One region of the Microbacterium deminutum genome, then DNA from elsewhere that is predicted to be linked to it. Evidence: predicted binding sites of a transcription regulator. Region 1 holds the regulator's gene; the other holds the start of a gene.

Region 1 (14,644 bases):
GCTGCGCACGCTCGTGTCCGCCTTCACCGACGATCTCACCGAGCTCGCCGCGGCCTGCCAGCAGCTGATCGCCGATGTCCCCGGCGACATCACCGAGCAGGTCGTGGAGCGGTATTACGGCGGCCGGGTCGAGACATCCGCCTTCACCGTGGCGGACACCGCCATCGCCGGCCGGTATGGTGATGCGCTGCTCGCCCTGCGCCACGCACTCGCAACCGGCGCCGACCCCGTGCCGCTGGTGGCGGCGATCGCCCTGAAGCTTCGGACGATGGCTCGCGTGGCGGGCAGCCGCGAACCTGCCGTGGCGCTTGCGTCGCGGCTCGGCCTCAAGGACTGGCAGGTCGACCGTGCCAGACGCGATCTATCCGGCTGGACGGAGTCGACGCTCGGCATGGCGATACAGGCGGCCGCGCGGGCGGATGCCGAGGTCAAGGGCGGTTCGCGGGACTCGGTGTTCGCCCTCGAGCGCCTGGTCACGGTGATCGCGACACGGGCGCCGTACGGCTCCTGAGCGGCCGCGTCAGGGCTCCTGAGTCGCCGCGTGCGGATCGGCATCCGCATCCTGAAGAACGACGAAGGCCCGCCCCTGACGGGACGGGCCTTCGGAACGCTTCGAGAGCGTGACCTGGGAGAGGTCAGAGCGCTGCGACCTGCTTGGCGATGGCCGACTTGCGGTTCGCCGCCTGGTTCTCGTGGATGACGCCCTTGCTCACAGCCTTGTCGAGCTTCTTGGTCGCCTTCGCAAGCGACAGCTCTGCGGCGGCCTTGTCGCCCGCCGCGATCGCCTCGCGGGTGCGACGCACCTCGGTGCGCAGCTCGCTCTTGACGGCCTTGTTGCGCTCGTGCGCCTTGTCGTTGGTCTTGTTGCGCTTGATCTGCGACTTGATGTTCGCCACGTGTCGACGTTTCTTTCGTTCGGAGTGATGTGAGGGAGAGCCGAGCAGCATGAGAGGGATGCCATCCGGCGATCGTGCGGGCAATCCCACACGCAAGCCAAACAAGGAGTCTACCAGGTCGATCTGGTTATCCACGCCCGGGGCCGGTGGTCACGAGCGGCCTCGTCGATGAGAGATGATCGATGCGCGTCACCCGAGGCGCCATCGCGAGCGAAGGAGCTCTGTCGTGCCCGATCCACTTGTCCCCGCGCCGGTGCGCGGTCTCCGCTGGTCCGCCGCGACCGCCGCATTCCAGATCGAGGGAGCCCGCGCCGCTGGCGGCCGGGGCCGCTCCATCTGGGATGACTTCGTGGACGCACCCGGAGCGGTCCGCGACGGTTCGACAGCGGAACCCGGGCCGGACAGCTTCCACCGGTATCTCGAGGACGTCGACCTGCTCACGCGTCTCGGCGTGGACCGCTACCGGTTCTCGATCTCCTGGGTGCGGGTGCAGCCGACCGGCGCAGGAGGCATGAATCCCGAAGGGATCGCCTACTACGACCGGGTCGTCGACGCCCTGCTGGCGGCCGGCATCACGCCATTTCCGACGCTCTACCACTGGGACCTCCCCTCGACTCTCGAGGCCGCCGGCGGGTGGCTCGCCCGCGATACGGCGGAGCGCTTCGCCGACTACGCGGCGCTGGTCGCCGAAGCGCTGGGCGATCGCGTGAAGCACTGGTACACGATCAACGAACCGGTCTCGACGTCACTGCAGGGCTACGCGATCGGCGAGCTCGCTCCAGGCAGGCAGCTGCTTTTCGAGTCGCTGCCGACGGTTCACCATCAGCTGCTGGCGCACGGGCTCGCCACTCGAGTCCTGCGCGAGGCGGGCGCCGAGACGATAGGCATCGTGAACAACCACACCGACGTGCGTCCGGCATCGCCATCCGCTGAGGATCAGGCAGCCGCGTACGTGTACGACATCCTCCACAACCGGATCTTCGCGGAACCGGTGCTGCTCGGCCGCTACCCCGACATCGAAGCGCTGGGGATGCCGCCGATGCCCGTCGAGCCCGGAGATCTCGAGATCATCTCGACGCCCACGGATGTGTACGGCTTCAACTTCTACAACCCGACCACGATCGCCGCGGCCCCGCCCGAGAGCCCCATTCCCTTCGTGAACGTGCCGACCCCGGGTGCGCCCTGCACCGGGTTCGGCCCGGAATGGCCGATCGTCCCCGATGCCCTCACCGACGTGCTGCTCGACTTCCACACCCGGTACGCGGACGCCCTTCCGCCGATCGTCATCGCCGAGAACGGCGCATCCTTCCCCGAACCCGACTCCATGACCGGGCCGATCGACGACCAGGACCGCATCGCGTACCTTCAGGGTCATATCGCGGCTGTCGAGCGTGCCCGCGACCTGGGAGTGCGCATCGATGAGTACACCGTGTGGTCGCTCCTGGACAACTTCGAGTGGGCTGAGGGGTTCACGCAGCGCTTCGGGCTGGTCCACGTCGACCACGCGACGGGGGAGCGGACGCCCAAGGCGTCCTTCGACTGGTACCGCACACACATCGAGGAGGCAGCACGATGACACGTCCACCCGGAAAGGTCGGAGCCACCTGGCTCACCCTGTTCACCTTGGCGTGGCTCGCCATCTGGACCGTGCAGCTGACGCCCATCCAGCTGCTCCTGCCACTGCAGCTCAACACCCCCGACAGCGCATCCGGCTGGATCCAGGGTGTCGTGTCGTCGGGGCTGATCCTCGGAGTCGGCGGCCTCGTGGCACTCGTCGCCGTGCCGGTCGCGGGTGGTCTCTCCGACCGGACGCGGCTGCGATGGGGGCGACGGCGGCCATGGGCCGTCGGCGGCTCCCTGCTCGCCGGCGCATCCCTCGCTGCGATGGCGTTCGCGAAGGAGCCCCTCGCGGTCGGCGCCGGCTGGGTCGGCGTTTCGGTCGGTCTTGCGCTCGCGATGGCGGCATTCACGGCGCTCATCGCGGACCAGCTGACCACCCAGCGCGGCGCCGCGTCGGCATCCGTCAGCTCATCGCAGGCCGTCGGGATCGTCCTCGGCGTCGGAGTCGTGGTGCTGCTGGGGCTCGGGATCGCAGCCGGGTATCTGCTGCTGGCAGTGTTCATCGCGGTGGTGGGCACCGTCACCGCCGCACTGCTTCCCGATCCGCTGCCCGAGAGCTTCGCGCACGTGGGCGGAGCGCGGGTGCCGTTGAGCGAACGGTTCGCCATCCTGCGCAACCGCGACTTCGCGTGGATGCTGTCGGGCCGCCTCGCGGTCAACATCGGCAATGCGCTCGGCACCGGGCTGCTGCTCTTCTTCCTGCTGTACGGGCTTCACCAGGATCCGGCCGGAGCCGAGGACAACCTGCTCCTCCTGATCGTCGTCTACACGGTCTTCGTCGTGATCGCCTCGATCGCCGCCGGCGCGGTGTCAGACCGCACCGGTCGGCGCAAGGGCCTCGTCGTCTGGTCGTCGCTCATTCAGGCCGCGGCGGCCGTCCTCATCGCCGTCGCACCCGGCTTCGAGGTGACCCTGGTCGCGGCGGCCCTCCTCGGCGTCGGCTACGGCGCCTTCAGCACGGTCGGACTCGCGTTCGCGACCGACATGCTCGGCGAGGAGGACCATGCGCTGGATCTCGGGCTCGTCACCGTCGCCAGCAACCTGGGCCAGCTGCTCGGGCCGCTCATCGGGGCGGGCCTGGTGGCCCTCGTCGGCGGCTTCTGGCTGCTTTTCGCGGCGTCGGCGCTGCTGTCGGTCGTCGGCGCGCTCATGAACGCGGTCGTGAGGGCTCCCGTTCGAGTGTCGTGAGTGCGAGGTTCAGCAGAGCGTTGAACACCTGGGGTCGCATCACGGTCACGTGATGGGTGGTGCGGGGCACGACGATCAGCTCGGCGTGCTGCGCCACCTGCATGAAGAGCCGTTCGTTGACGCGAAGCTGATCGAACTGTCCGTTGACCAGCCACAGCGGCACGTCGATGCGGTGCAGCGCCGCGAGCAGGTCGAGGACCGACAGGCTTCGCAGCGCGATGTCCTGCGCGTCCAGCGCATAGCCGCCGGCGCCGAAGTCGGCACGGGTCTCCTCGGGCAGGATGCGATCGAGCATCCGGTTCGTCAGCCACATCCCCCGATCGGGCAGCGAGTCGAGGCCGCGCGCGAGCAGCCGGTACGCCGCGAGCCCGACTCCCCGTGGGATGGCCGTGCAGGACGCCGCGATGAGTCCGGCCACCGGCGGTGGATCCTCGCGACCCGTGTATCCGACGCAGAGCAGGCCACCCATGGAGTGCCCGACGAGGAGCACCGGGCCACGGGTCGCGGCATCCTGCACCGCGTCGTCGATCGTCGCGAACGCGCCGTCGAGGGTGAACTCCTCGGCCATGCGCGAGCCATGCCCCGGCAGATCCACGGCGACGGCCGGATTGCCCCGATCGGTAAGGTGCGCCACCTGCGTGCGCCACATCGTGGCGGACGTCCGGATGCCGTGCACCAGAACGACCTGGATCACCATCGACCCAGGCTAATCGCCGGGTGGCTGTCGGGTCGTGAGCCACGTCATCGGCCGATCACCTTCGACGAGGCGGGTCGGCGCGTCGTCCCCACGGTCGCCGCACCGTCGCCGCACCGTCGGTATCCTGGGCGCAGGCGCCGCCGGCGCCCACCCGGAGGATCGCACGAATGATCGACATCGTCGTCAACGGGACCGGCCCGCTCGGACGGATGGTGTTCCACCTTCTGGAGTCCGATGACCGCTACCGGGTGCGCGCCTTCACGGCGGATGCCCGGTACTGCTCTGAGCCGTCGCTGCTGGGGGTGCCGCTGATCCCGCATGACGACATCGTCGCCGCCATCCCGCCCGACGATGCCGAGTGCGTTTCGGCCCTCGGCGGCCTGGGCGGGTGGGAGGCACGCAGGGCACACGCGGCGACGATGACCGCACTCGGCTACCGCCACGCGAACTACGTGCATCCGAGCGCCGTCGTGCAGGGCGAGCAGACCTGGGGGGCGAACAACATCGTCTTCCCCTTCTGCACGATCGGGTTCGGCGGTGTGATGGGCCACGACAACGTCCTGCGCGAGAAGGTGTACCTCGGCCATGAGCACCAGGTCGGCGACCACACCTTCATCGGAGTGGGCGCGACCATCGGAGGCGGGTGCTCGCTCGACGACGGGGCGTACATCGCGATGGGATCCACCCTGACCAACGACATCACGGTGCGCTCGGGAGCGTTCATCGGCATCGGCAGCCTTCTGCTGAAGGACGCGCTTCCGAACACCCGCTACTACGGTCACCCCGCCCGGCCTGACGCCGAGAAGGGGCGAGGATCGTGAGCCGGGTCACGCCGCTGCGGCGACACAGCGACGCCCGCGGTCACCTGGTCGCCGTCAGCGGCGAAGCGGAGGTTCCGTTCGCCATCCGACGCGTGTTCTGGATCTACGGCAACGCCGGCGGGCTCTCGCGCGCGGGACACGCGAACGCCGCGACCACCGAGCTGATCGTCAGCGTGGCGGGCTCGTGTCATGCGTCGCTGGACGGACCCGACGGGAGGACCGAGGTCATTCTCAACAGGCCGGACGCTGCGCTGCTCGTGCCGCCCATGACGTGGCTGGAGCTGTCGGATTTCACGCCCGACTGCGTCCTCATCGTGCTGGCCGACACCGAGTACGAGGCCGAGGACTCCATCGCCTCGCTGGATCGCTTCCAGGTCCTCACCGCTCGATGATCGCGTTCTACGACCTGCAGGCGGTCAACGAGCGTCACCGCGCCGAGATCGACCTCGCGATCGCCGCTGTGCTCGACAGCGGGCAGCTGATCCTCGGTCCGCAGACGTCCGCATTCGAGTCCGACTTCGCGCAATTCTGCGGCACACGCAACGCCATCGGCGTCGGCAGCGGGCTCGACGCATTGTCGCTCATCATCCGGGCCATGGGAATCGGGCCGGGCGACGAGGTGATCGTGCCCGCCAACACCTTCATCGCGACGGTGCTGGCGGTCAGCGCGAACGGCTCCGCGCCTGTGCTCGCAGACCCCGACCCCGAGACGATGCTGCTCGATGCCGCCACGGTGGAATCGCTCATCACCGCGCGCACCCGGGCCATCATCGCCGTCCACCTCTACGGCCGCCTGTGCGACATGGCAGCGCTGTCCGAGGTCGCCGAACGCCACGGCCTGCGGCTGATCGAGGATGCCGCCCAAGCGCACGGCGCCGCACGCGACGGCCGCCGAGCCGGCGCGTTCGGCGACGCGGCCGGGTTCTCGTTCTACCCGACGAAAAACCTCGGATGCCTCGGAGACGGCGGCGCCGTGACGACGGACGACGACGCACTGGCGGAGCGCATCCGGATGCTGCGCAACTACGGGTCCGCAGCCAAGAACGTCCATGAACTCCGCGGAGTCAACTCGCGGCTGGACGAACTGCAGGCGGCCGTGCTGGGCGTCAAGCTCCGCCACCTCGACGACGACAACCTGCGCCGACGCGAGATCGCCGCACGGTATCGCGAGCTCCTCGCGGGATCGGGCCTCATCACGCCGACGACGTCCGAGCCGGATCATGTCTTCCACCTGTTCGTCGTCCGCACGTCCGAGCGAGACCGGGTGCAGGCGGCGCTGCGCGAGGCGGGGATCGGGTCGGCGATCCACTACCCGACGCCGCCGCACCGCCAATCCGCCTATCGGGCGCTCGCGCGCACACCGCTGCCGGTCGCCGATCGGCTCGCCGACGAAGTCCTCAGCATCCCGATGCATCCCGCTCTGTCGGATTCCCAGGTGGTCCGGGTCGCCGAGGTGCTTCGTGGCGTCGCCTGAGCTCGTCTCCGCGCTCGTGCCTGCGTACAACCACGCGCGCTACGTCCGCGAGTGCCTCGAGGCTCTGCGCGCGCAGACCCACCGTCCACTCGAACTGCTGATCGGCGACGATGGATCGTCCGACGACACGGTCGACGAGATCCGCTCGTTCCTGCGCGAGCACGGTCATGAGTTCGATCGCGTCGTGTTCCGGCCGAGTGCCGCGAACCGCGGCACCGCGGCGACCCTGAACGACCTGCTCGCCCACGCCCGCGGCCGCTACCTGTTCCTGAACGCGTCGGATGATCGCGCGGCGCCTCGCGCGATCGCCACCCTGGCGGCGGTGCTGGATGCCGACTCCCGCGCCGCCCTCGCGGTGGGCGACAACATGATCATCGACGACGCCGGCGAGCGGATCTACTGGGGTCCACGACGGCAGGCGCAGCAAGTTCCGTCTGACACGAGTTACCAGACCTGGGCCCAGTATCTGCGAGCCGATTTCGGTTCCGGCGTCTTCGACGCACGTCATTTCGGGAGGGCCGGCACGCTGTATCGAGGCAACCACGTCCCCAACGGCAAGCTTTTCCGGCGCGCCGCGGTGGAGGCTGTCGGCGGCTGGCGGGTGGGCGCCATGGAAGACTGGGACCTGAACTTCCGTCTCGCCTGCCGATTCCGTCTCCGCTTCGTCGACGAGGTGCTGTTCTGCTACCGGTGGCACGACACGAACACGATCCGGAATCCGCCACTCGTCGATGGGCCGAGAGCGGCGACCAAGGCGGCCATCACCGATCAGCTTCGCAATCCGTTCGTGTACCTGCGCGTGATGGCGGACCGTGACAACCGCTCGGGACTTCCACTCTGGAGCCTGCTTCGCGGTCAGCCCCCGGCGTCTGGTCCGGGCGAATTCCGTGCGGGTCGCCCGCCCGAGGTGCGGGCGCGCTCGAGAACTGCACGAATCCGATCGTGGCGGCGCTGGCGCGGGTAGAGGCCCGAGCGGACACAAACCGACGCTGCGTGCTGCCAACCAAGGCTCGACGCTCGCGTCGTGGCGTCGGACGGCCGCCCAGCCTGGTCGACGCACCGGTTCGTCGTGTCAACGTCACCGCACGCATACTCGGCGGGTTCGCGGCATCCGCCCCCGTAGAATCGACGGGACATGTCACCCCGCGCCCTGAAGCCGCTCGAGCCCGCCGCGACCCCGCCTGAGCTGATCCGCAACTTCTGCATCATCGCCCACATCGACCACGGCAAGTCGACCCTGGCCGACCGGATGCTGCAGATCACCGGCGTGGTCTCGGACCGCGACATGCGCGCGCAGTACCTCGACCGCATGGACATCGAGCGCGAGCGCGGCATCACGATCAAGAGCCAGGCGGTGCGGATGCCGTGGGCCTCCACCGACCTCGGGTCGTCGAGCGAGCGAAGCGAGCCGAATCGCGCCGACGCCATGCAGACCTACGCGCTCAACATGATCGACACGCCCGGGCACGTCGACTTCACGTACGAGGTGAGCCGCTCGCTCGCGGCGTGCGAGGGCGCCGTCCTGCTCGTCGACGCCGCTCAAGGCATCGAGGCGCAGACTCTCGCGAACCTGTATCTCGCGCTCGAGAACGACCTGCACATCATCCCGGTGCTGAACAAGATCGACCTGCCGGCGGCCGACCCCGAGAAATTCGCGCTCGAACTGGCGAATCTCATCGGCGGCGACCCCGACGACGTGCTGCGGGTCAGCGGCAAGACCGGGCAGGGCGTCGAAGAGCTGCTCGACCGGATCGTGCGCGACATCCCCGCCCCGACTGGCGATGCGAACGCGCCCGCACGCGCGATGATCTTCGACTCGGTGTACGACTCCTACCGGGGTGTCGTGACCTACGTCCGAATGATCGACGGCAAGCTCGAGCCACGAGAGCGCATCCAGATGATGTCGACCAGGGCGACGCACGAGCTGCTCGAGATCGGGGTATCGAACCCCGAGCCGACCCCGAGCAAGGGGCTCGGCATCGGCGAGGTCGGCTACCTCATCACCGGTGTGAAGGACGTCCGCCAGTCAAAGGTCGGCGACACCGTCACAAACGCCCGCAAGCCCGCACAGGTCGCGCTTGCCGGGTACACCGACCCGAAGCCCATGGTCTTCTCGGGCATCTACCCGATCGACGGCAGCGACTACCCGGTGCTGCGTGAGGCGCTCGACAAGCTGAAGCTGTCGGATGCCGCGCTGCAGTACGAGCCCGAGACCTCAGTGGCACTCGGCTTCGGCTTCCGCTGCGGATTCCTGGGGCTCCTGCACCTCGAGATCGTCACCGAGCGCCTGGCGCGCGAGTTCGATCTCGACCTCATCACCACGGCGCCGAGCGTCATCTACGAGGTGACGACGGATGCCGGCAAGCAGATCACCGTGACGAACCCCAGCGAGTATCCCGACGGCCGGGTCGCCACCGTGTCGGAGCCGATGGTGAAGGCCGCGATCCTCACCCCGAAGGACTACGTGGGCACCGTCATGGAGCTCTGCCAGTCCCGCAGGGGGACGCTGCTCGGCATGGAGTACTTCAGCGAGGAGCGCGTCGAGCTGCGCTACAACATGCCGCTCGGCGAGATCGTCTTCGACTTCTTCGATCAGCTGAAGTCCCGCACCCAAGGCTACGCGAGCCTCGACTACGAGCCCAGCGGGCAGCAGGAAGCGGACCTCGTGAAGGTCGACATCCTGCTGCAGGGCGACAAGGTCGACGCCTTCTCGTCGATCGTGCATCGCGACAAGGCGTACGCGTACGGCGTGCTCATGACCGAGCGGCTCAAGAAGCTCATCCCTCGCCAGCAGTTCGAGGTGCCGATCCAGGCCGCGATCGGCGCGCGGATCATCGCCCGCGAGTCGATCCGGGCGATGCGCAAGGACGTGCTCGCCAAGTGCTACGGCGGCGACATCACGCGCAAGCGGAAGCTGCTCGAGAAGCAGAAAGAGGGCAAGAAGCGGATGAAGATGGTCGGCCGTGTCGAGGTCCCCCAAGAGGCGTTCATCGCCGCGCTCTCGGGCGACACCGAGGGCAAGGACAAGAAGTAGCCGGTTAGGCTGGAACCCATGCGTCGAGGAACCTTCCGGGACGAGACCGTCGACTACGCGGCCGTCGGGGCTACTCAGGCACCCGACCTCATGCACTATCCTCCGGAGCGCAGCACCCCCGCGGAGGAGTCGTGGCGCATCGGCAGCGGCGAGGCTCGCTTCCAGTCGGCGAGCGAGGCGCTGCTCTCGTGGGCGGCGCAGCGCGGCGCCGGACTCGAGCTGAAGGATGTCCGCCCGGCATCCGGGCCGATGTACTCCGGCGTGAGCTTCGACGCCGAGGGCAACCCCGTCGCCCCGAGCCGGGCCGAGACCGACGTGCGGTACGACGCCGACGGCACGCCGTATGTCGGGGCTGGAACCACGATCCGACTCGATGGGCGGATCAAGGGCATGCGAGCGGATGCCGAGCTGCGCGTGATCTTCGCGATCGAGGAACCCCGCCGCGTCGGGTTCGCCCTGGGGACCATCTCGGACTCGGTCGTCAGCGGCGAGGAGTCCTTCATGCTCGAATGGAACGACAAGGACGAGGTGTGGTTCACCGTCCGCGCCTTCGATGCGCCGGCCGCGCTGCTGTACCGAGTGTTCCCGGGGCTCATGCGCCGGCGACGGCGGGAGCTGTTCACGCGGTACCTCCGCGCGATTTCTCCGCTGTACACCACCCCCGCGTGACACGCTGATGGGCTCCGCGCTGCCGCTCGGCGAGCCGGCACCGGTCGACGGGTCGCTTCCCGACGCCACCGGCATCGACCAGGCCACGCCATTCGGCGTCTATCTGCACGTCCCGTTCTGCCGCGTCCGCTGCGGGTACTGCGACTTCAACACCTACACATCGAGCGAGCTGCAGGGCGCGCGCCAGGACCAGTACGCCGACACCCTGCTGCGCGAAGTGGCGCTCGCCGAACGGGTGCTCGGGGCGGCGGGACCCCTCCGGCCGGCGAGCACGGTCTTCTTCGGTGGCGGAACCCCGACGCTGCTGCCGCCGGGCGATCTCACGCGGATGCTCGACGGTGTCCGCACGACCTTCGGGATCGAGGCGGATGCCGAGGTCACCGTCGAGGCGAATCCCGACACCGTGACGGATGCCGTGGCGGCCGAGCTGGCGGCATCCGGAGTCACCCGCATGTCGATCGGCATGCAGTCCGCCGTCCCGCATGTACTCGCGGCGCTCGATCGCACGCACGAGCCTGCGAACGTGCGCACCGCGCTCGTTTCGGCCCGGGCCGTCGGGTTCGACGTCAGCCTCGACCTCATCTACGGCGCGCCCGGCGAGTCGCTCGTGGACTGGCGGGCATCGCTCGAGGACGCGGTCGCGCTCGCACCCGACCACATCTCGGCGTACGCGCTGATCGTCGAGGAGGGCACGAAGCTCGCCCGGCAGATCCGCCGTGGCGCCGTGCCCGCGCCCGACGATGACCTGCAGGCCGACATGTACGAGCTCGCCGACGACCTGCTCGGCGCCGCCGGGTACGAGTGGTACGAGGTCTCGAACTGGGCGCGCTCCAACTCGCAGCGCTCTCGCCACAATCTCGCGTACTGGCAGGGAGCGGACTGGTGGGGCTTCGGTCCCGGCGCGCACAGCCACATCGCGGGCGTGCGCTTCTGGAACGTCAAGCACCCCGCCGCGTACGCGCAGCGGCTCGCGGGCGGCGAGTCGCCCGCGGCAGGTCGCGAGCGACCGGATGCCGCGGCCCGGGCCCTCGAGAGCGTGCTACTGCGCACCCGGATCCGCGAGGGCCTGCCGGTCTCGGAACTCCTCGGCGAGGGCCGCCACGCCGTCGCGGCGCTCATCGCCGACGGGCTCGTCGACGGACCGTCGGCGCTGCACGGCAGCATCGTCCTCACGCGGCGCGGACGCCTGCTCGCGGATGCCGTGGTCCGGGCACTCACCGACTGATCAGCTCTCGCGGTGCGGGCGATCGCCCCCGGTCGCCCCGCGAGGGAGCGAAGCGACCGAGACGAGACGCGCCGAACCCAGGGGACTGGCCATGCACGTCACGTAACCCCGTTTCTTCTCGCTTCGCTCGCTCAACGACCGAGCAGGTCCGGTCGCCCCGCGAGGGCGCGGAGCGACCGAGACGAAACGCGCTGAACCCGCGGGAACGACCTACCCTCGGGTGACGGCGTTTCGTCACGCCCCTCGCTCAACGACCGAGCACGTCCGGTAGAATTGGCACTCAAGTCATGCGAGTGCCAAGTCACTCCGGTGCGGATGTCCCTGGCGCCGACAGCATGTGAGGAGGCGGGATGGTCAGCGAACGCGGTCTGCAGGTGCTGCGCGCGATCGTCCAGGACTATGTCGACACGCGTGAGCCGGTCGGAAGCAAGACGATCGTCGAGCGGCACGCGTTCGGCGTGTCGGCGGCGACGATCCGCAACGACATGGCCCTCCTCGAAGACGAGGAGCTCATCGCCGCGCCGCACACGTCCTCGGGTCGCGTCCCGACCGACAAGGGCTACCGCGTCTTCGTCGACCACCTCTCGGAGCTGCGGCCGCTCAGCGCCGCGCAGCGCAGCGCGATCTCGTCGTTCCTCGAAGGGCCGGGCGATCTCGACGATGTGCTGGTGCGGACCGTCCGAGCCCTGACCCAGCTGACCGGCCAGGTCGCCATCGTGCAATATCCGTCGTTCGCGCGCGCGCATGTGTCGCACGTCGAGCTCGTCCAGCTCGGCAGTGGTCGGATGCTCGTCATCGTCGTCACCGACACCGGGCGCGTGTCGCAGCGGATGACGTTCGTCGGCGCGCACTTCGACGACGACGATCTCGCGCGCATGCGGGCCGAGCTCGGCACACTCCTCGTCGGACGATCCGTCCGCGACGGCGTGCAGCGTATCGATGACCACCTCTTGAAGACGGCTCCGGCCCCGGCATCACGGGATGCCGCGATCGCGGCGATCATCCGCGTCGTGGCCGAAGAGCTCGAGGAGTTCCGCCAGGACCGGCTGGTCCTCGCCGGGAGCGCGAACCTCGCTCGCAGCGAGGCGGACTTCCGCGGCAGCATCTATCCCCTCCTCGAGGCCATCGAGGAGCAGGTGACGATCCTCAAGCTCATGAGCGAGATGGTCGCCGACGAGCACGGTCTGGCCGCGAGCATCGGCCGCGAGAACGATGCATTCGGCCTCGGCGAGGCATCCGTCCTCGCATCCGACTATGACGCGACCGGCTCCCGGGCCCGGGTCGGCGTGCTCGGGCCGACCCGCATGGATTACCCGACGAATCTCGCCGCGGTGCGGGCGGTCGCCCGCTACCTCACGCGCATGCTCGAAGAAGACGAGAGCAGCCGCTGACGGCGGCGACGATTTCACATGATCCGCGGCTCGCCGCGGCAGGAAGGCGAATGTGGCTGACCACTACGAGGTCCTCGGCGTCTCACGCGACGCCACCACCGACGAGATCAAGAAGGCGTATCGACGCCTGGCACGGCAGCTGCATCCCGATGTCAATCCCGGCGCGGATGCGTCCGAGCGGTTCAAGCTCGTCACTCACGCGTACGACGTCCTGAGCGATCCCGACCAGCGCGCCCGCTACGACATGGTGGGCGATCAGCCGTTCGGCGGTGCCGGGGGCACCGGCGGGTTCGGCGGGTTCAGCGACATCTTCGAGACGTTCTTCGGCGCCGCCGGAGGAGGCGGCCGAGGCGGCCGCCCGCGCTCACGACGAGAGCGGGGCCAGGACGCGCTCGTGCGGGTCACGCTGGAACTCGGGGATGTCGTCTTCGGCGCCCACCGCGAGATCGAGGTCGACACCGCCGTGCTGTGCGAGACGTGCAGCGGGTCCTGCTGCCAGCCCGGCACCACGCCCGTCACGTGCGACATCTGCCACGGGACGGGACACGTGCAGCGCCAGGTGCGCAGCCTCCTAGGCAACGTGGTGACGACTCAGCCCTGCAACATCTGCCAGGGCTACGGCACGACCATCCCCTACCCGTGCGCGACGTGCCAGGGTCAGGGGCGCGTCCGTGCCCGCCGCACGGTCTCGCTCGACATCCCGGCTGGCGTCGAGACCGGGCTGCGCCTGCAGCTTCCGGGCTCGGGCGAGGTCGGGCCGGCGGGTGGCCCCAATGGCGACCTCTACATCGAGGTGACCGTCTCGCCCCACGAGATCTTCAGCCGCGACGGCGACGATCTGCTCGCGACCCTGGAAGTGTCGATGCCCGACGCGATCCTCGGCACGACGACGACGATCGAGTCGCTCGACGGGTCGGTCGAACTCGAGTTGCGCCCTGGAGTGCAGGCAGGGGACGTCCTCACCATCAAGGGTCGCGGGATCACTCCGCTGCGCGGCACGCAGCGCGGCGACCTGCGTGTCGGAGTGCATGTCGTCACTCCGACACGCCTCGATCACCGCGACCGCGCTCTCATCGAGGAGTTCGCCAAGCGCACCCGGGCCCCCGGTCCGCGACTCGCGGAGTTCCACCAGGGACTGTTCGCCAAGCTCCGCGACCGCTTCCGCAACGGGTGACGGATGCCGCTGCACTTCCTCCTCGATCAGCCTGCTGCGCAGCAGCCCGGCGACGCCGTGGTGCTCACCGGAACTGAGGCGCACCATGCGGCGACCGTCCGACGCGTGCGCGTGGGCGAAGAGGTCACGATCGGTGACGGCCGCGGGGTGTGGCTGGCGGGTGAGTGCGAATCGGTGGCGCCGCGAGAAGTCGTCGTGCGGATCGCGATGAGGACCGAGGTCGCTCGACCGCATCCGCGGATCGTGCTGGTGCAGGCGCTCGCGAAGGGCGACAGAGACGAGCTCGCCGTGCAGGCTGCGACCGAGCTGGGCGTCGACGAGATCGTGCCGTGGCAGGCGGCGCGGAGCGTATCGCGGTGGGACGCCGCCAAGGCCGAGAAGGGCCGGGCGCGGTGGGCCGCGATCGTGCGCGAGGCGGGCAAGCAGGCCCACCGCGCCTGGCTGCCCGACGTGTC
Region 2 (14,644 bases), 1.0 Mb from region 1:
GGGGGATGTCGCGGTGCTGCCCTTCGCCGACGAGGTGCTGCGCATCCCGCTGGCGGATCCTCTCTTCGAGCCGCTGCTCGCCGTCGTGCCGCTGCACATCTTCGCGATGGGCCTCGCAACGGCGAAGGGCCTGGATGTCGACCAGCCCCGCAACCTCGCGAAGTCGGTCACGGTCGAGTAGCGGCATCCGCTCGTCCGCTCTGCGGTGCGGGCGTTTCGTCTCGCAGCGAGGAGCGCAACGACGAAACGTGGTGGGGCTCAAGTACGCCGGGTCCGGCGTTCCCCGGTCGTTGAGCGAGGAGCGCAGCGACGAGACGAAACGTCGTCGGGCGGAGCGCCGCGATAGTCTGACGGATGCCGCGGCCGCGGGCGGGAGGGAGCCAGATGATCGTCGGAATCGGCGTCGACCTCGTCGACATCGAACGCTTCGAGCGCACGGTCGAGCGAACCCCGCGACTCCTCGAGCGCATGTTCAGCCCGACAGAGAGGGCGCTGTCGCTGCGGTCCCTTGCCGCGCGCTATGCCGCAAGGGAGGCGCTCATCAAGGCGCTCGGCGGATCGGATGGATTGCGGTTCAATGAGGTGGAGATCACGCCCGAGGCATCCGGGCGCCCGTGGTTCACCCTGACCGGTTCGACGGCGGCGTTCGTCGCCGAGCGGGGCATCACGACGCTGCACCTCTCGATGTCGCACGACGCCGGTTTCGCGATCGCGTACGTCGTGGCCGAGGCGGGCACCGAGCTCCCGCGATCGGGCGAACCCGACGCCGCAGCCGCCGCCACTCGCACCAGCTCGACGCCTCGCCCCGACACGGAAGCACCGGCCGTCGCGAGCGGCGCGCCGACCGAGGCGGCCCGATGAGCCGTCTCCCCTCCGGCGTGATGCGGGAGGCCACGATCGACGTCGGCGCGATCACGGCGAATGTCCGGCACCTGCGACGGCTGACCGACTCCGAGGTGATCGCCGTCGTGAAGGCCGACGGCTACGGGCACGACGCCGTGCTGGCCGCCGTCGCCGCGCTCGAAGGCGGAGCCGCCCGACTCGGGGTCGCCGACGTCGCCGAGGCGCTCGCGCTGCGCCGTGCCGGGATCGTCGCGCCGATCCTCGCGTGGCTGCACGCGCCCGGGGCGTCGTTCGCCGAGGCGGCAGCGATGGGCGTCGAGCTCGGCATCTCGAGCTTCGACCAGCTGCAGGCCGCGGCCGCGGCATCCGGCACTCGACCCGCCGGCGTTCACCTGAAGCTCGAGACGGGGCTGGGGCGCAACGGCATCGCCCCCGACGACATGCGCCGCGTGTTCGCCGAGGCGGCGCGCCTCGAGCGCATCGGCAGACTCCGGGTGATCGGGCTGTTCAGTCACCTCTCGAACACGTCCGCCGACGACGACCGCGCCGCCCTCGCGCGGTTCGAAGAGGGGGTGGGAGCGGCGGCATCCGTGGGTCTTGCCCCGCCGCTGCGCCACATCGCGGCCACCCACGCGGCCATCGCGCTGCCGGCGTCGCGTCTGGGGTGCGTGCGGGTCGGGATCGGCATCTACGGACTCTCTCCGTTCGCCGACCGCACCTCGGCGGACCTGGGCCTGCAGCCTGCGATGACGCTGCGCGCGTCGGTGGCGGCCGTGCGCCGCGTTCCAGCCGGCCGCGGCGTGTCGTACGGCTACGACTACCGCACCGATCGCGAGACGACTCTGGCCCTCGTGCCGGTCGGCTATGCCGACGGCGTCCCCCGGCAGGCGTCCGGTGCAGGTCCGGTCGTGATCGCCGGAAACCGGTTCACGGTCGCCGGCCGCATCGCGATGGACCAGTTCGTCGTCGACGTCGGCGAGCATCCCGTGTCGGTCGGCGACGAGGTGGTCCTCTTCGGCGACCCGACCCTCGGCGCACCCTCCGCGGACGAGTGGGCAGGTGCCGCAGGCACCATCAACTACGAGATCGTGACCCGCATCGGCCCCCGCGTGCCTCGCCGGCAGGTGTCGGCGTGAGCGGTCTCGATCCCATCGCCGGGCAGCACGAGATCGCCTCTCCCGACGACATGGAGCAGCTCGGCGAGCGGATCGGACGGATGCTGCAGCGTGGGGACCTCGTCGTGCTCACCGGTCCGCTCGGGGCGGGCAAGACGACCCTCACTCGCGGCATCGCGGCCGGTCTCGGCGTCCGCGGTCCGGTGCAGAGCCCGACGTTCGTGATCGCACGGACCCATCCGTCACTCGTGGGCGGTGCGCCGCTCGTGCACGTCGACGCCTATCGCCTCGGTTCGGCGGTCGAGCTCGACGATCTCGACATCGACGTGGATGGGTCGGTCGTCGTGGTCGAGTGGGGAAGCGGCATGGTCGACGGCCTCCGGGATGCGTGGTGGGAGATCGAGCTCGAGCGCCGGCTCGGCGGGCGGGGGCTCGACACGATGTGCGGCGGCCCCTCTCCTGCGGCCGAGCTCGACGCCGACGCGCCGCGCGTCGTGAGGATCACGCGCCGCCCCTAGTCAGCTCGCCGATTCGCCGCGAGGGAGGGATGAGCGCGCCCTCAACTAACCTGGAAAGGTGATCCTGGGCATCGACACCTCGCTCGGCACCGCTGTCGCGGTTGTCGAGGTCGACGGCGTCGTGCGGTCGCAGGTCGAGAGCGCGGACCCGCGCGGCCACGCCGAAGCGATCGGGTCGCTCATCGAGCAGGCGCTCGCCGACGCGGCCGTCCAGGCATCCGACATCACCCATGTGGCGGCCGGCATGGGTCCGGGGCCCTTCACCGGCTTGCGGGTCGGGATCGCGGCGGCGCGCGCCTTCGCGCTCGGCCGCGGCATCCCGGTCATCCCCGTGGTGAGCCACGACGCCGTCGCGCTCGAATTCCTGCTGCACCTCGCGCTCACGGGCGGGTTCGAAGACGGGGCGAACGACCCGTTCGCCGTCGTCACCGACGCGCGGCGCCGCGAGTTCGCGTACACCGTGTATCGCGACCTCGACGACGACGGGCTGCCGGAGCGGCTCGCCGAGCCCGCGCTCGTGCCGCGCGAGGCTCTCGACGCGCTGCTCGCGGATGCGGGCGTGGCGCGGTACGACGCCGATCGCATCCCCGCGGCGATGCTCACGCTCGCGGCAGGTCGGGCGCTCGCGGCGCATCGCGCGATCGGCCCGGCCGACGCCCTCTACCTGCGGTCGCCCGATGTGACGCTCCCGACCGGACCGAAGCGGGTCACCGCCCGGGTGCCGGGAGGGGACGACACCCGCGCGCGGATCGGAGACGAATCGTGAGCACGCGCCCCGCGACCATCGACGACCTCACCGCGATCATGGCGCTGGAACGGGCGTCGTTCCCCACCGATGCGTGGTCGGACGCGATGATGCGCCAGGAGCTCGCGTCGCCCCACAGCTGGTACGTCGTCGTCGAGGAGGCCGGGCAGCTCGTCGGGTATGCCGGTCTGCGCTCGCCGAGAGGAGCACCGGATGCCGACATCCAGACGATCACCATCGCCGAGGGATCCCGCGGCCGAGGTCGCGGCCGCGCCCTGCTGAGGACGCTCCTGGCTGCGGCGGCGGACCGCGGCGCGGCGCAGGTGTTCCTCGAGGTGCGGGCGGACAACCCCGTCGCGCACGCCCTGTACGCGTCCGAGGGGTTCGTCGAGCTCGCCCGCCGGCCGCGGTACTACCAGCCCGACGACGTCGACGCGGTCGTGATGCGGCTCGATCTCGCGGGGTGGCTCGCGCGGCCCGGCCACGACCGGGATCAGGCGAATCCGCAGGACGCGGGAGCCTGCACGTGAACCGCCACGAGCCCCTGGTCCTCGGCATCGAGACGAGCTGCGACGAGACGGGCATCGGCATCGTGCGCGGCCGAACCCTGCTGTCGAACACCATCGCCAGCTCGATGGACGAGCACGCCCGATTCGGCGGAGTCGTGCCCGAGGTCGCGGCCCGCGCCCACCTCGAGGCGCTGCAGCCCTCGATCGAAGCGGCGCTCCGCGAGTCGGGGGTGAGTCTCGCCGAGATCGATGCCGTCGCCGTGACCTCCGGCCCCGGCCTTGCCGGAGCCCTCATGGTGGGGGTCGGCGCGGCGAAGGCGCTCGCGGTGTCGCTCGGCCGCCCGCTCTACGCGGTGAACCATCTCGTCGGCCACATCGCTGCCGACATCCTGGACTCCGAGGCTCTGCCGCTCGAGTACCCGACCGTGGCGCTGCTGGTCAGCGGCGGGCACACGTCGCTCCTCCTCGTGCGGGATCTCACGACGGATGTCGAACTGCTGGGCGAGACGATGGATGACGCCGCAGGAGAGGCGTTCGACAAGGTCGCGCGCCTGCTGGGGCTGCCGTATCCCGGAGGTCCGCACATCGACCGCGCTGCGGCATCCGGCTCCGCCGAGGCCATCCGGTTCCCGCGGGGTCTGTCGCGCGCGTCGGACCTGGCTGAGCACCGCTACGACTTCTCGTTCTCGGGGCTCAAGACCGCCGTCGCCCGCTGGGTCGAGCAGAGCGAGGCGGCGGGCGAGGCGGTGCCGGTCGCGGATGTCGCGGCATCCTTCCGCGAAGCGGTGGTCGACGTCCTCGTGACGAAAGCACTCGCCGCGTGCGCCGACTACGCCGTGCCGCGCCTGCTGCTGGGTGGAGGGGTCATCGCGAACAAGCGCCTGCGCGACGTCGCGATCGAGCGAGCGGATGCCGCTGGCGTGACGGTAAGGATCCCTCCGCTCTCGCTCTGCACCGACAACGGCGCGATGATCGCGGCGCTCGCGTCCGAACTGATCATGGCGGGGCGTCCGCCGTCCACACTCGGCTTCGGAGCGGACTCGACCCTGCCGGTGACCGAGATCCAGGTCGCGGAGTCCGAGGAGGCCGCGTGAGCGAGGACCGCGCCGAACCGCCGCGGCCCGACGACGCTTCCGCCGCGACACCCTCTCCGCAGGCGGCCGATGCGACCGCGGCTGTGGGGGCCGAGTTCAGCGCGATCCCTGCGGCTGTCGAGCTTCCCTCACCCGACGTCGCTCTCGCGGATGAAGCCTCCCCGCTTCCCGGGGCGCATCGCGGGGGTTTCCAGCGACTGCCGACGGCCCCCGTCGCACTGACAGTGGAGTCGGCGCCCACCGAGCCCGGCATCTCGGACGGAGGCCCGCCCGTCGCGGAGTGGCTTATACCGCCGTCCGCGCCGCCGCGGCGCGGACTCGCGAACTGGGCGCTCGTGTTCTCGATCCTGGGCCTGCTGGTGGCGCTGTTCGTCGGCTGGGGCTTTCCGATCGGCCTCGTCGGAGTGATCTCGGCCATCCTGGCCTTCCGCCGGCCCCTGGAGAATCGCGCCGTTGCCGTCTGGGCCCTCGTGCTCGGCATCGTCTCGGTGCTCTACAGCGCGGGCTGGCTCCTCTATGCGGCGGGTCGCGCCGATCTCTTCGGCTGACCGCGCCGCAGCTCAGGTCGCCGCACCCACGCGCTCCGCGAGGATCGCGACGCGCTTGGTGCCGATGCGCGTGAGGAAGAGGGTCGCCGAGAGGTCGCCGCCCAGCCCGAGCTTCGTCCGCAGAACGGCGGGATCGACATCCACTCCGCGCTTCTTGATCTCGAGCGTCCCGACGCCCCGCTCGCGAAGGGCCTTTCCGAGCGCCCTCGGCTCGGAGGGCAGCACCTCGCGCACGCGGAACGATGAGACGAACGGGCTCGTCACCGCGGCATCCGAGGTCAGGTACGCGATGTGCTCGTCGAGCATCCCCGCGTCGAGGCTGCGCGCGACGTCGCCGATCAGCCGAGCCCGGATCACGGCGCCGTCCGGCTCGTGCAGAAAAGCGCCGAGCGCTCGCGCGGGCTCGTCCGCGGCATCCGCCCGCCCGGTCAGCTCGTGGCCGGAGTCCCCGCGGATCACGAGCGCGGCGCGCCTGACCCCTTCGCGTGCGAGGACGCCCGACCAGAGGACGAGCTCGATCGTGGAGCCTTCGGCGCTCACCCACTGGGCTTCGAGGTCATCGGGGATGAGCCGCCGATCGAGTCCGGGCCCGAGCTTGACGCCGACCGGAACCCGCGAGGCGAGGGCGAGCACCCAGTCCAGCGACGGCGACCACTCCTCGGGACGGGTCCGCGAGGTCTCGCTGTGACCGGCCGTGCGCCGGGCGGGGTCCAGCCACACGGCATCCACGCCGAGGGTCCCGGATGTCCCCTCCGCGGCCTCGACGAACTGCTCGGCCGTGCCGTGCCCGACCGTGACGGTGTCGCCGAAGGGCGCGAGGTTGTAGGCCGCGATGGCCGCTGTCACCTCGTCGGCGTCGACCGCCTCGACCCGCAGCCCGAGCGCCGCGAGTCCGAGCGCGTCGCCGCCGATGCCGCAGCCCAGGTCGGCGACGGCGGTGATTCCGGCATCCCGGAACCGTGCCGCGTGCCGGGCCGCGACCGCCAGCCGGGTGGCCTGCTCGAGGCCAGCCCGGGTGAAGAGCATGCGCTCGGCGAAGTCGCCGAACTTCGCGTGCGCCCTGGTCCGCAGCCGAGCCTGGGTGACGACGGCGGACACGAGGTCGGGGGAATGCCCCTGCTTGCGCAGGCGCGACACGGCGGCCGCGGCATCCGTCGTCGACTCGATGGGATCCTGCGCGTCGAGCAGCCGCAGCCCACCGGGGGTGAGCAGGGCGGTGAGCTCGGCCATCTCCATCCGGCCAGCCTAGGGGGACCCACAGCGGACGGCGGGTGCGCGGCCGGGTCGTCTCTCGCAACGCCCCCGCTCACGAAGGGTCGGGACGATGATCCGAGGAATGATGCCCGCGTCAGACAGGCGGCGGCGGGTCCCCTCGCGGCGCCCGGCTGAGAGCCATGTGTCGCCACGATGCGACACGACTGGCACTCACGTTGCGAGAGTGCCAGCGGGTTGCCTAGACTGGAGTTAGCACTCTCAGTGTGTGGGTGCTAACCAGTCTTGAAGTTCAAGGAAAGCAGAGGTAGACCCGTGTCGGTTTCCATCAAGCCGCTCGAGGACCGCATCGTCATCCGTCAGGTCGAGGCCGAGCAGACCACCGCCAGCGGTCTGGTCATCCCCGACACTGCCAAGGAGAAGCCCCAGGAGGGCGAGGTCGTGGCCGTCGGACCCGGTCGCATCGATGACAACGGCAACCGTGTCCCGATCGACGTCGCCGTGGGAGACCGCGTGCTCTACAGCAAGTACGGCGGCACCGAGGTCAAGTTCGGCAGCGACGAGTTCCTGGTCCTGTCGGCGCGCGACGTCCTCGCGGTCGTCGTCCGCTAGTCCTCGCGCTTAGCGCGATCCGGGGGGGTCGGATGCTTCGGCATCCGGCCCTCTCTGCGCGTCGATGGCAGTGAACGCACGAAGGTCGGCAGTCGACGGATGCCGCGGCCGCGGCATCCGGGAGGCCGGTCCTCCCGGTCGCCATAGGCTGGACAGGTGATACGCGAACCTTCCCCGACGGCCGGTGGTGCGGGGTCCTCCCCGCCGGAAGCTGCCGCGGCGGACGGCTCGGCGACGGTGCAAGGGGCGGCATCCATCGCTCCTTCCGGCGATCCGGCCCGGGAGCGCCTGCTCGGCGGCGTGTACGCGTTCACCGCGTACCTGATGTGGGGAATCCTGCCGCTGTACTTCCTCGCACTGGCGCCGACCGGGCCGTGGGAACTCGTCGCCTGGCGGATCCTGCTCTCGCTCGCGTTCTGCGTGATCCTGCTGACCGTCATGCGCGGCTGGGGAAGGCTCGCCCGCATCATGAGGCAGAAGCGGCTGCTGGCACTCACCGCGTTCGCGGGCGCCTTGATCTACGTGAACTGGCAGATCTACATCCTCGCGACGCTGACGGGTCACGTGATCGAGACGAGCCTGGGGTATTTCATCAACCCGATCGTCACGGTGCTGCTCGGCGTTCTCGTGCTGCGTGAACGCCTGCGTCTCACGCAGTGGATCGCGCTCGGCCTCGCGGCGCTCGCGGTGCTGGTCATCGTGATCGGGTACGGCGCGTTCCCCTGGATCGCGCTGAGCCTGGCGGGATCCTTCGGCATCTACGGTCTCGTGAAGAAGAAGCTCGGCCCCTCGGTGGATGCCGTGAGCGGGCTCACCCTCGAGTCGCTGTGGCTCGCACCCGTCGCCACGGTGCTGCTCATCGTCGTCGCCGACACGAGCGGCCTGACGATCGGCGCGAGCGGAGCCGGGCACGCCGCGCTGCTCGGCCTCGCGGGCGTCATCACGGCGACGCCGCTCCTGCTGTTCGCGGCCGGCTCCCGCCGGGTGCCGCTCACCGTGATGGGGATGCTGCAGTTCGTGGCGCCGATCCTGCAGTTCGTGATCGGCGTCTGGGTGCTGGGCGAGTCGATGTCGCTCGAGCGCTGGATCGGCTTCGCATTGGTCTGGGTGGCGCTCGTCGTGCTGACGGTCGACTCGGTCGTCTCGGCGCGGCGTGCGCGCGGCGGGGTCGCCGACGTCGCCGATCTGACGTAGCTCGGCGTCGGCGCGCTCCCGCGGCAGGCGTGGTCCCGCGGCCCTCCGCTCAGCGGAGTGGCACCGCGCAGGGGAGGCCCCGGCGTCGTCGGGCGGCCCTCCCCTCGGCCCAGCCCCTCCGCGAGGCGGAGGTCACCCTCACAGGGTGCATCGAGCCGAGTTAGCGCACGAGCCGGGCGATCGCCTGCGAGGCCTCGGTGATCTTGGCCTCGGCGTCGGGACCGCCGAGTTTCGCGGCATCCACCACGCAGTGGCGAAGGTGGTCGTCGAGCAGACCGAGCGCGACGGCCTCGAGCGCGCTGGTCAGGGCGCTGATCTGGGTGAGGATGTCGATGCAGTACTTCTCGTCCTCCACCATCTTGTGGATGCCGCGCGCCTGACCCTCGATGCGCTTCAGCCGGTTGAGGTATCTGTCCTTGTCGGTGATGTAGCCGTGGGCGGCGTGGGCGCCGAGGTCGTCGTGGTCGGCGGCGAGCATGTGGTCGGTCATCGGGACTCCTCGAGAACAGCGGGCAGGGGATGGGCGGGGGCGTGACTGCGGTCGTGCGCCGCATGCGCCTCGGTCGACAGGCTCTGGGCGCCCGACAGGCTGCGGAACCGGCGCAGCCGCAGGCTGTTCCCGACGACGAAGGTGCTCGAGAAGGCCATCGCCGCCCCCGCGATCATGGGATTGAGCAGGCCGAGCGCGGCGAGCGGAATCGCCGCGACGTTGTAGGCGAAAGCCCAGAAGAGGTTGACCTTGATCGTGCGCAGGGTCGCGCGCGACAGCAGGATGGCGTCGACGACGCCCCGGAGATCTCCCCCGACGAGGGTGAGATCGGATGCCTCGATCGCGGCGTCCGCGCCGGAGCCCATCGCGATCCCGAGGTCGGCCTCCGCGAGCGCCGCCGCGTCGTTGACGCCGTCGCCGACCATGGCCACCACGCGGCCATCGGCCTGCAGAGTCCTGACGAGCTCGCCCTTCTGCATCGGCAGCACGGCGGCCGCGACGCGTTCGATGCCGACTTCGGCGGCGATCCGCCGCGCGATGGTCTCGTTGTCGCCCGTCAGCAGGATTGGCTCGAGCCCCTGCGCCCGCAGCCGATCCACCGCCTCGGCGCTCGTCGGCTTGACCTGGTCGGCGACGGCGAGGACTCCCCGGGCCGCGCCATCCCACACGACCACGACCGTCGACTGACCCCGGGCCTCGAACCGGGCGGCGGCATCCGCGAGCGCCCCCTCGAGCGGCGGTGCCGCAGCGGCGACCGCCTCCCCGCGCCCCACGATGACGGCGTGCCCCTCCACCATGCCCGACACGCCGGACCCAGGGAGGCTCTGGAATGCCGTGGGCTCCGGCAGACTCCCCACCTCGGCCGCAGCCGCGCGGGCGATGGCCCGCGCGATGGGGTGCTCGGATGCGTGCTCGAGCGCACCGGCCAGACGCAGCAGCTGCGCCGGGTCGACTCCAGGCGCCAGCACGACGTCGACGAGCGACATCCGTCCCGTCGTGACGGTGCCCGTCTTGTCGAGCACGACGGTGTCGACGGTGCGCGTGGACTCGAGGACCTTGGGTCCACGGATCAGGATGCCGAGCTGGGCGCCGCGGCCGGTGCCGACGAGGAGAGCGATCGGCGTCGCGAGACCGAGTGCGCAGGGGCACGCGACGATGAGGACGGCGACGGCGGCTCCGAACGCCGCGGCCGGGGAGAAGCCGAGCAGCAGCCATGCGACGAGCGTCACCAGCGAGAGGCCGATGACGACCGGAACGAACACGGCGGAGATGCGGTCGGCGAGCCGCTGCGCGGCCGCCTTGCCCGATTGGGCCTCTTCGACGAGGCGGGCGATGCGGGAGAGCTGCGTGTCGCGGCCGACCCTCGTCGCGCGCACCACGAGGCGCCCGCCCACGTTGACCGTGGCCCCGATGACGGCGTCGCCGGCAGCGACTTCGACGGGCACCGATTCGCCGGTGAGGATCGACCTGTCCACGGCCGACGTGCCCGAGACGACCACGCCGTCCGTCGCGATGGTCTCGCCCGGACGCACGACGAATTCGTCGCCGATGCGCAGGCGGTCCACCGGCATCCGCACTTCCTGGCGCGTGCCGGTGAGCAGATCGCGGCGCAGGACTGCAACGTCCTTCGCCCCGAGATGCAGCAGCGCGCGGAGGGCGGCGCCCGCACGACGCTTGGAGCGCACCTCGAACCAGCGCCCCGCGAGGACGAACATCGTCACCCCGGAGGCCACTTCGAGATACAGATTGGCCGAGGCGTCGGCCGGTGCGATCGTCCAGGTGAAGGCATGCGACATCCCGATCGCACCCGCTTCGCCGAAGAACAGGGCGTACAGCGACCATGCGTAGGCCGCGAGCACGCCGATCGAGATCAGGGTGTCCATCGTGACGGCGCCGTGCCGCAGATTGCGCCAAGCCGCCTGATGGAACGGCAGAGCGGCCCACAGCACCACCGGGGTCGCGAGCACGAGCGAGACCCATTGCCAGCCCGGGAACTGCAGCGCGGGGATCATCGACAGCAGGATCACGGGAACCGACAGGGCGACGGCGAGCACGAGCCGCCGCCACAGCGACGTCAACTCCGGTTCCGCGTGGTGAGCGTGCTCGTCCGGGGCGGGTAGGGGCAGGGATGCGGTGTACCCGGTCTTCTCGACTTCGGCGATGAGCAGCTGCGGATCCATTCCCGCGGGGGCGCTGACGTGTGCCCGCTCGGTCGCGAAATTCACGGATGCCTCGACCCCTTCGAGACGGTTCAGTCCCTTCTCGACACGCGCGGCGCATGACGCGCAGGTCATGCCCGCAACCTCGAGTTCGATGGGTTGGCGATGTCCTGTCATAAGTCCGCAGCTCCGTCTTCTGAATACCCCATGGGGGTACGTGGTGCAGATCTACTTTACCCCCTATGGGTATCGGCGGCTCCGGTGCTCGGATGGGGTGGAGGAGAGGGGCGCGGGACGACGGGTGCGGGTGGCACGGCCGGCCGGGTGCGTGCCCGCTCTTTCGCCCGCATTCCGGGGCAGAATCCCTTCGTAACGATTCCGTCGCAATCGCCGTGGATGAAACGTCAAAGCAACACTCGGCGGATAGGTTTCTCAACAATTCCGGCGATGCCACCCTGCCGTCGGGTCTCTTGCAAAGAAGGGTCTTCACACGTGTCAATTTCACGCACCCGCGGAATCACCGCGGCCGGAATGGCCGGGGTCGCCGCGCTCGCGCTGCTCCTCGCCGGATGTGCCGGATCGAACTCGGGCTCGCCCAGCGCGTCCGCGTCGGCCACCGAATCCGGTGCTCTCGCCGCCGTAAAGGCCTGCGGCTCAGGCGAGGACTCGTCGAGTGTCTTCGCACTCGGCTCGTTCCTCCCGCTCTCGGGCAGCCTGTCCTACCTGGTCCCGCCGGCTGTGGCCGGCGTCGGCGCCGCGCTCTCCGACATCAACGCGGCCGGCGGCGTCAACGGCAAGCCGGCGTGCCTCTCGTCGCAGGACTCGAGCGACGGCGACCACAAGGACGTCGGCGACGCGAACATCAAGTCGCTCGTGCAGTCGAAGGTCTCGGCCGTCGTCGGCCCCGAGTCCTCGACGGTCACGCTGAACATCCTGCCCGTCACGCAGGCGGCCGGCATCCCGGTGTTCTCGCCTGCGGCGACCTCCGATGCCCTGTCGGGTCAGAAGCACTTCTTCCGCGACGCCGCTCCGAACTCGGCTGAGGGCGACGCGCTCGCCAAGCAGATCCTGAGCGACGTCCCGAGCGCCAAGGTCGCGATCCTCGTCTTCAACGACGCATACGGCATCGATCTGCGCAACACGCTCGACGCGTCGCTCAAGGCCGGTGGCGGCACCGTCACGTACGGCGGGAAGGGCATGAACCAGGAGTTCTCGTCCACCGAGTCCTCGTTCGGCACGATCGTCGGCAACGCGCTGGCCACCAAGCCCGATGTGGTCGCCGTGATCGCCTTCGCGCAGTCCGAGACGATCTGGCAGGAGCTGGCCTCGTCCGGGTTCAAGATGTCGGACACGTACTACGTCGACGGAAACCTCGCCGACTACTCGACGTCCAAGAACGCGGGCTCCGACCCCGACATGACCGGCGCGAAGGGCACGCTCCAGGGCTCCGACCCCGCCGTCATCAAGGACAAGCTCGAGGCGTGGTACATGAAGAACGTCGGCAAGTCGCTCGACGGCACCTACTCGTACGGCGCCGAGTCGTACGACGCGACGGTCATCCTGGCCCTGGCCGCGGAGCTCGCGGGCAGCAACGACCCCGCCGCGATCGAGGCGCAGATCCGTCCCGTGACCGGCTCGACCAACGGCACCGAGTGCAAGAGCTTCAAGGAGTGCAAGGACCTCATCGCCGGCGGTACGAAGGACATCCACTACACCGGCCCCTCGGGGATCGGTCAGATCAACGACGCCGGCGACCCGTCGACGGCGTACATCGGCATCTACCAGGCTGACAAGCTCAACCTCGGTAAGAAGCTGCTGACGACCGTCCAGGCCACCATCGGCTGATCAGTTCCCAGTAAGGTGGCGGGGGTCGGCGCTGACCGGCCCCCGCCACCTGTCGGAGATTCGGAGTCCTCGTGCGTTCCCACGTTGCACACCCCCGATGGCGGGTGCTGCCGATCCTCTTCGCTTTCGCGCTCGTGGCGATCGCCCTCTTCGGCGCGGCCCTTCCCGCGCAGGCGATCGCTCCGACGAGCATCGAGGTCGGCGACAGCTGCACGGCGACGAAGACCGTCGGATGCCTGCAGGGCAAGGTGGTCGACGACAACCGGAACCCCGTGAAGGGGGTGACCATCTCGGTCGCGGGACCCGCGGGCACCGCCGAGGCCACCACCACCAAGCAGGGACAGTTCTTCTTCGCGGTCGACACCGCCGGCAAGTACACCGTCACGCTCGATGCGAGCACACTGCCCGAGGGCGTCACGCCCAAGGCGGCCGCGACCACCGTGACGGTCACCCTCGGCCAGCTCACCCCAGCGGGCTTCGCGCTGAACGGGCACCCGAAGGGCTCGGAGCGCGCCCAGTCCGCCGGTGCGAGCAACTGGGCCGAGCTGCTGTGGAACCAGATCTGGGAGGGCGTGCTCCTCGGCCTGCTCATCGCCCTCGCCGCGATCGGACTCTCGCTGATCTACGGCACCACGGGGCTTTCGAACTTCGCGCACGCCGAGCAGATCACCTTGGGCGGATTCCTCGCGTATGTCTTCGCGGTCCAGCTCGGACTCAACTTCGTCGTCGCGACGATCATCGTCGTCATCCTGAGCGGCATCTTCGGCTACCTCCAGGACTCCCTGCTCTGGGCGCCGCTGCGTCGGCGGGGCCTTGGTCTGACCCAGCTCATGGTCGTGACGATCGGCCTCTCACTGGCGCTGGACTACATCTACGCCCTGATCTGGGGGCCGGGCGTCGTGAAGGTGTCCACGGGCATCGAGCTCCAGACCGGGCCGCTTCGCCTCACTCCGTCTGCCTACTGGTCGATGCTCATCTCGATCGTCGTGCTCGTCGCCGTCGGTCTCGCCCTCCTCTACACGCGGATCGGGCGCGCGACCCGTGCCGTCGCCGACAACCGTCCCCTCGCCGCCGCGAGCGGCATCGACGTCGATCGCATCATCCGCATCGTCTGGACGGTGTCGGCCGCGCTCGCCGGACTCTCAGGCGTCCTGTACGCCCTGGTCAACGGCGGCATCAGCTTCCTGGCTGGAGCACCGCTGCTGCTGCTGATCTTCGCCGCGGTCACGCTGGGCGGCATCGGCACAGCGTTCGGCGCACTCGTCGGCTCGATCATCATCGGCCTGATATCGAGTCTCTCCACGCTGTGGCTGCCGCCGGACCTGCGTTACGGCGTCGCCCTCGTGATCCTCATTCTCACGCTGCTGTTCCGGCCCCAGGGCATCCTGGGCCGTCGCGAGCGGGTCGGCTAGGAGCGGACGATGGACTTCGGATTCTTCTTCTCGACGCTGGTCACCGATCTCGGTGGGCTCGTCATCTCGGCGCTGCTGATGAGCTACATGATCGCGGCGATCGGGCTCAACATCCACTTCGGCTTCACAGGGCTGCTCAACATCGGCCAGGCGGGCTTCATGCTCGTCGGTGCCTACGGGTTCGCGCTGACCGTGAAGTACACCGGCAATTTCTGGCTCGGCTTCGTCGTCGCCATCGCGGCCGGCATCCTGTTCGCGCTCATCCTGGGTCTGCCGACGCTGCGCCTGCGCGGCGACTACCTGGCCATGGTGACGCTGGCCGCCGCCGAGATCGTGCGACTGGTCGGC

The links. The regulator HrcA, encoded in region 1, represses chaperone genes, less so after heat shock. The targets are predictions, from matches to a motif close to TTNGCACTCGNNNNNNNCGAGTGCNAA.
Region 2: a site for HrcA is predicted at 6,791-6,817, ahead of groES (co-chaperone GroES). Genes of this name have one in related genera too.

The regions. Positions count from the first base shown of each region.
Region 1 is NZ_BAAAOG010000001.1:1,350,822-1,365,465, reverse strand. Features, by position in the region: gene holA (DNA polymerase III subunit delta) at 1-511, shown strand, start outside; gene rpsT (30S ribosomal protein S20) at 636-896, opposite strand; gene ABD212_RS06265 (GH1 family beta-glucosidase) at 1,123-2,472, shown strand; gene ABD212_RS06260 (MFS transporter) at 2,469-3,704, shown strand; gene ABD212_RS06255 (alpha/beta fold hydrolase) at 3,664-4,401, opposite strand; gene ABD212_RS06250 (LbetaH domain-containing protein) at 4,569-5,222, shown strand; gene ABD212_RS06245 (sugar 3,4-ketoisomerase) at 5,219-5,614, shown strand; gene ABD212_RS06240 (DegT/DnrJ/EryC1/StrS family aminotransferase) at 5,611-6,696, shown strand; gene ABD212_RS06235 (glycosyltransferase family 2 protein) at 6,683-7,660, shown strand; gene lepA (translation elongation factor 4) at 7,832-9,730, shown strand; gene ABD212_RS06225 (DUF1990 domain-containing protein) at 9,749-10,399, shown strand; gene hemW (radical SAM family heme chaperone HemW) at 10,407-11,624, shown strand; gene hrcA (heat-inducible transcriptional repressor HrcA) at 11,975-13,015, shown strand; gene dnaJ (molecular chaperone DnaJ) at 13,068-14,189, shown strand; gene ABD212_RS06205 (16S rRNA (uracil(1498)-N(3))-methyltransferase) at 14,193-14,644, shown strand, end outside.
Region 2 is NZ_BAAAOG010000001.1:307,460-322,103, forward strand. Features, by position in the region: gene glmS (glutamine--fructose-6-phosphate transaminase (isomerizing)) at 1-181, shown strand, start outside; partial or broken gene ABD212_RS01360 (holo-ACP synthase) at 385-732, shown strand; gene alr (alanine racemase) at 858-1,979, shown strand; gene tsaE (tRNA (adenosine(37)-N6)-threonylcarbamoyltransferase complex ATPase subunit type 1 TsaE) at 1,976-2,476, shown strand; gene tsaB (tRNA (adenosine(37)-N6)-threonylcarbamoyltransferase complex dimerization subunit type 1 TsaB) at 2,535-3,242, shown strand; gene rimI (ribosomal protein S18-alanine N-acetyltransferase) at 3,239-3,751, shown strand; gene tsaD (tRNA (adenosine(37)-N6)-threonylcarbamoyltransferase complex transferase subunit TsaD) at 3,748-4,824, shown strand; gene ABD212_RS01390 (DUF4190 domain-containing protein) at 4,821-5,372, shown strand; gene ABD212_RS01395 (THUMP-like domain-containing protein) at 5,385-6,608, opposite strand; gene groES (co-chaperone GroES) at 6,900-7,196, shown strand; gene rarD (EamA family transporter RarD) at 7,452-8,390, shown strand; gene ABD212_RS01410 (metal-sensitive transcriptional regulator) at 8,551-8,880, opposite strand; gene ABD212_RS01415 (heavy metal translocating P-type ATPase) at 8,877-11,174, opposite strand; gene ABD212_RS01420 (ABC transporter substrate-binding protein) at 11,532-12,884, shown strand; gene ABD212_RS01425 (branched-chain amino acid ABC transporter permease) at 12,956-14,296, shown strand; gene ABD212_RS01430 (branched-chain amino acid ABC transporter permease) at 14,306-14,644, shown strand, end outside.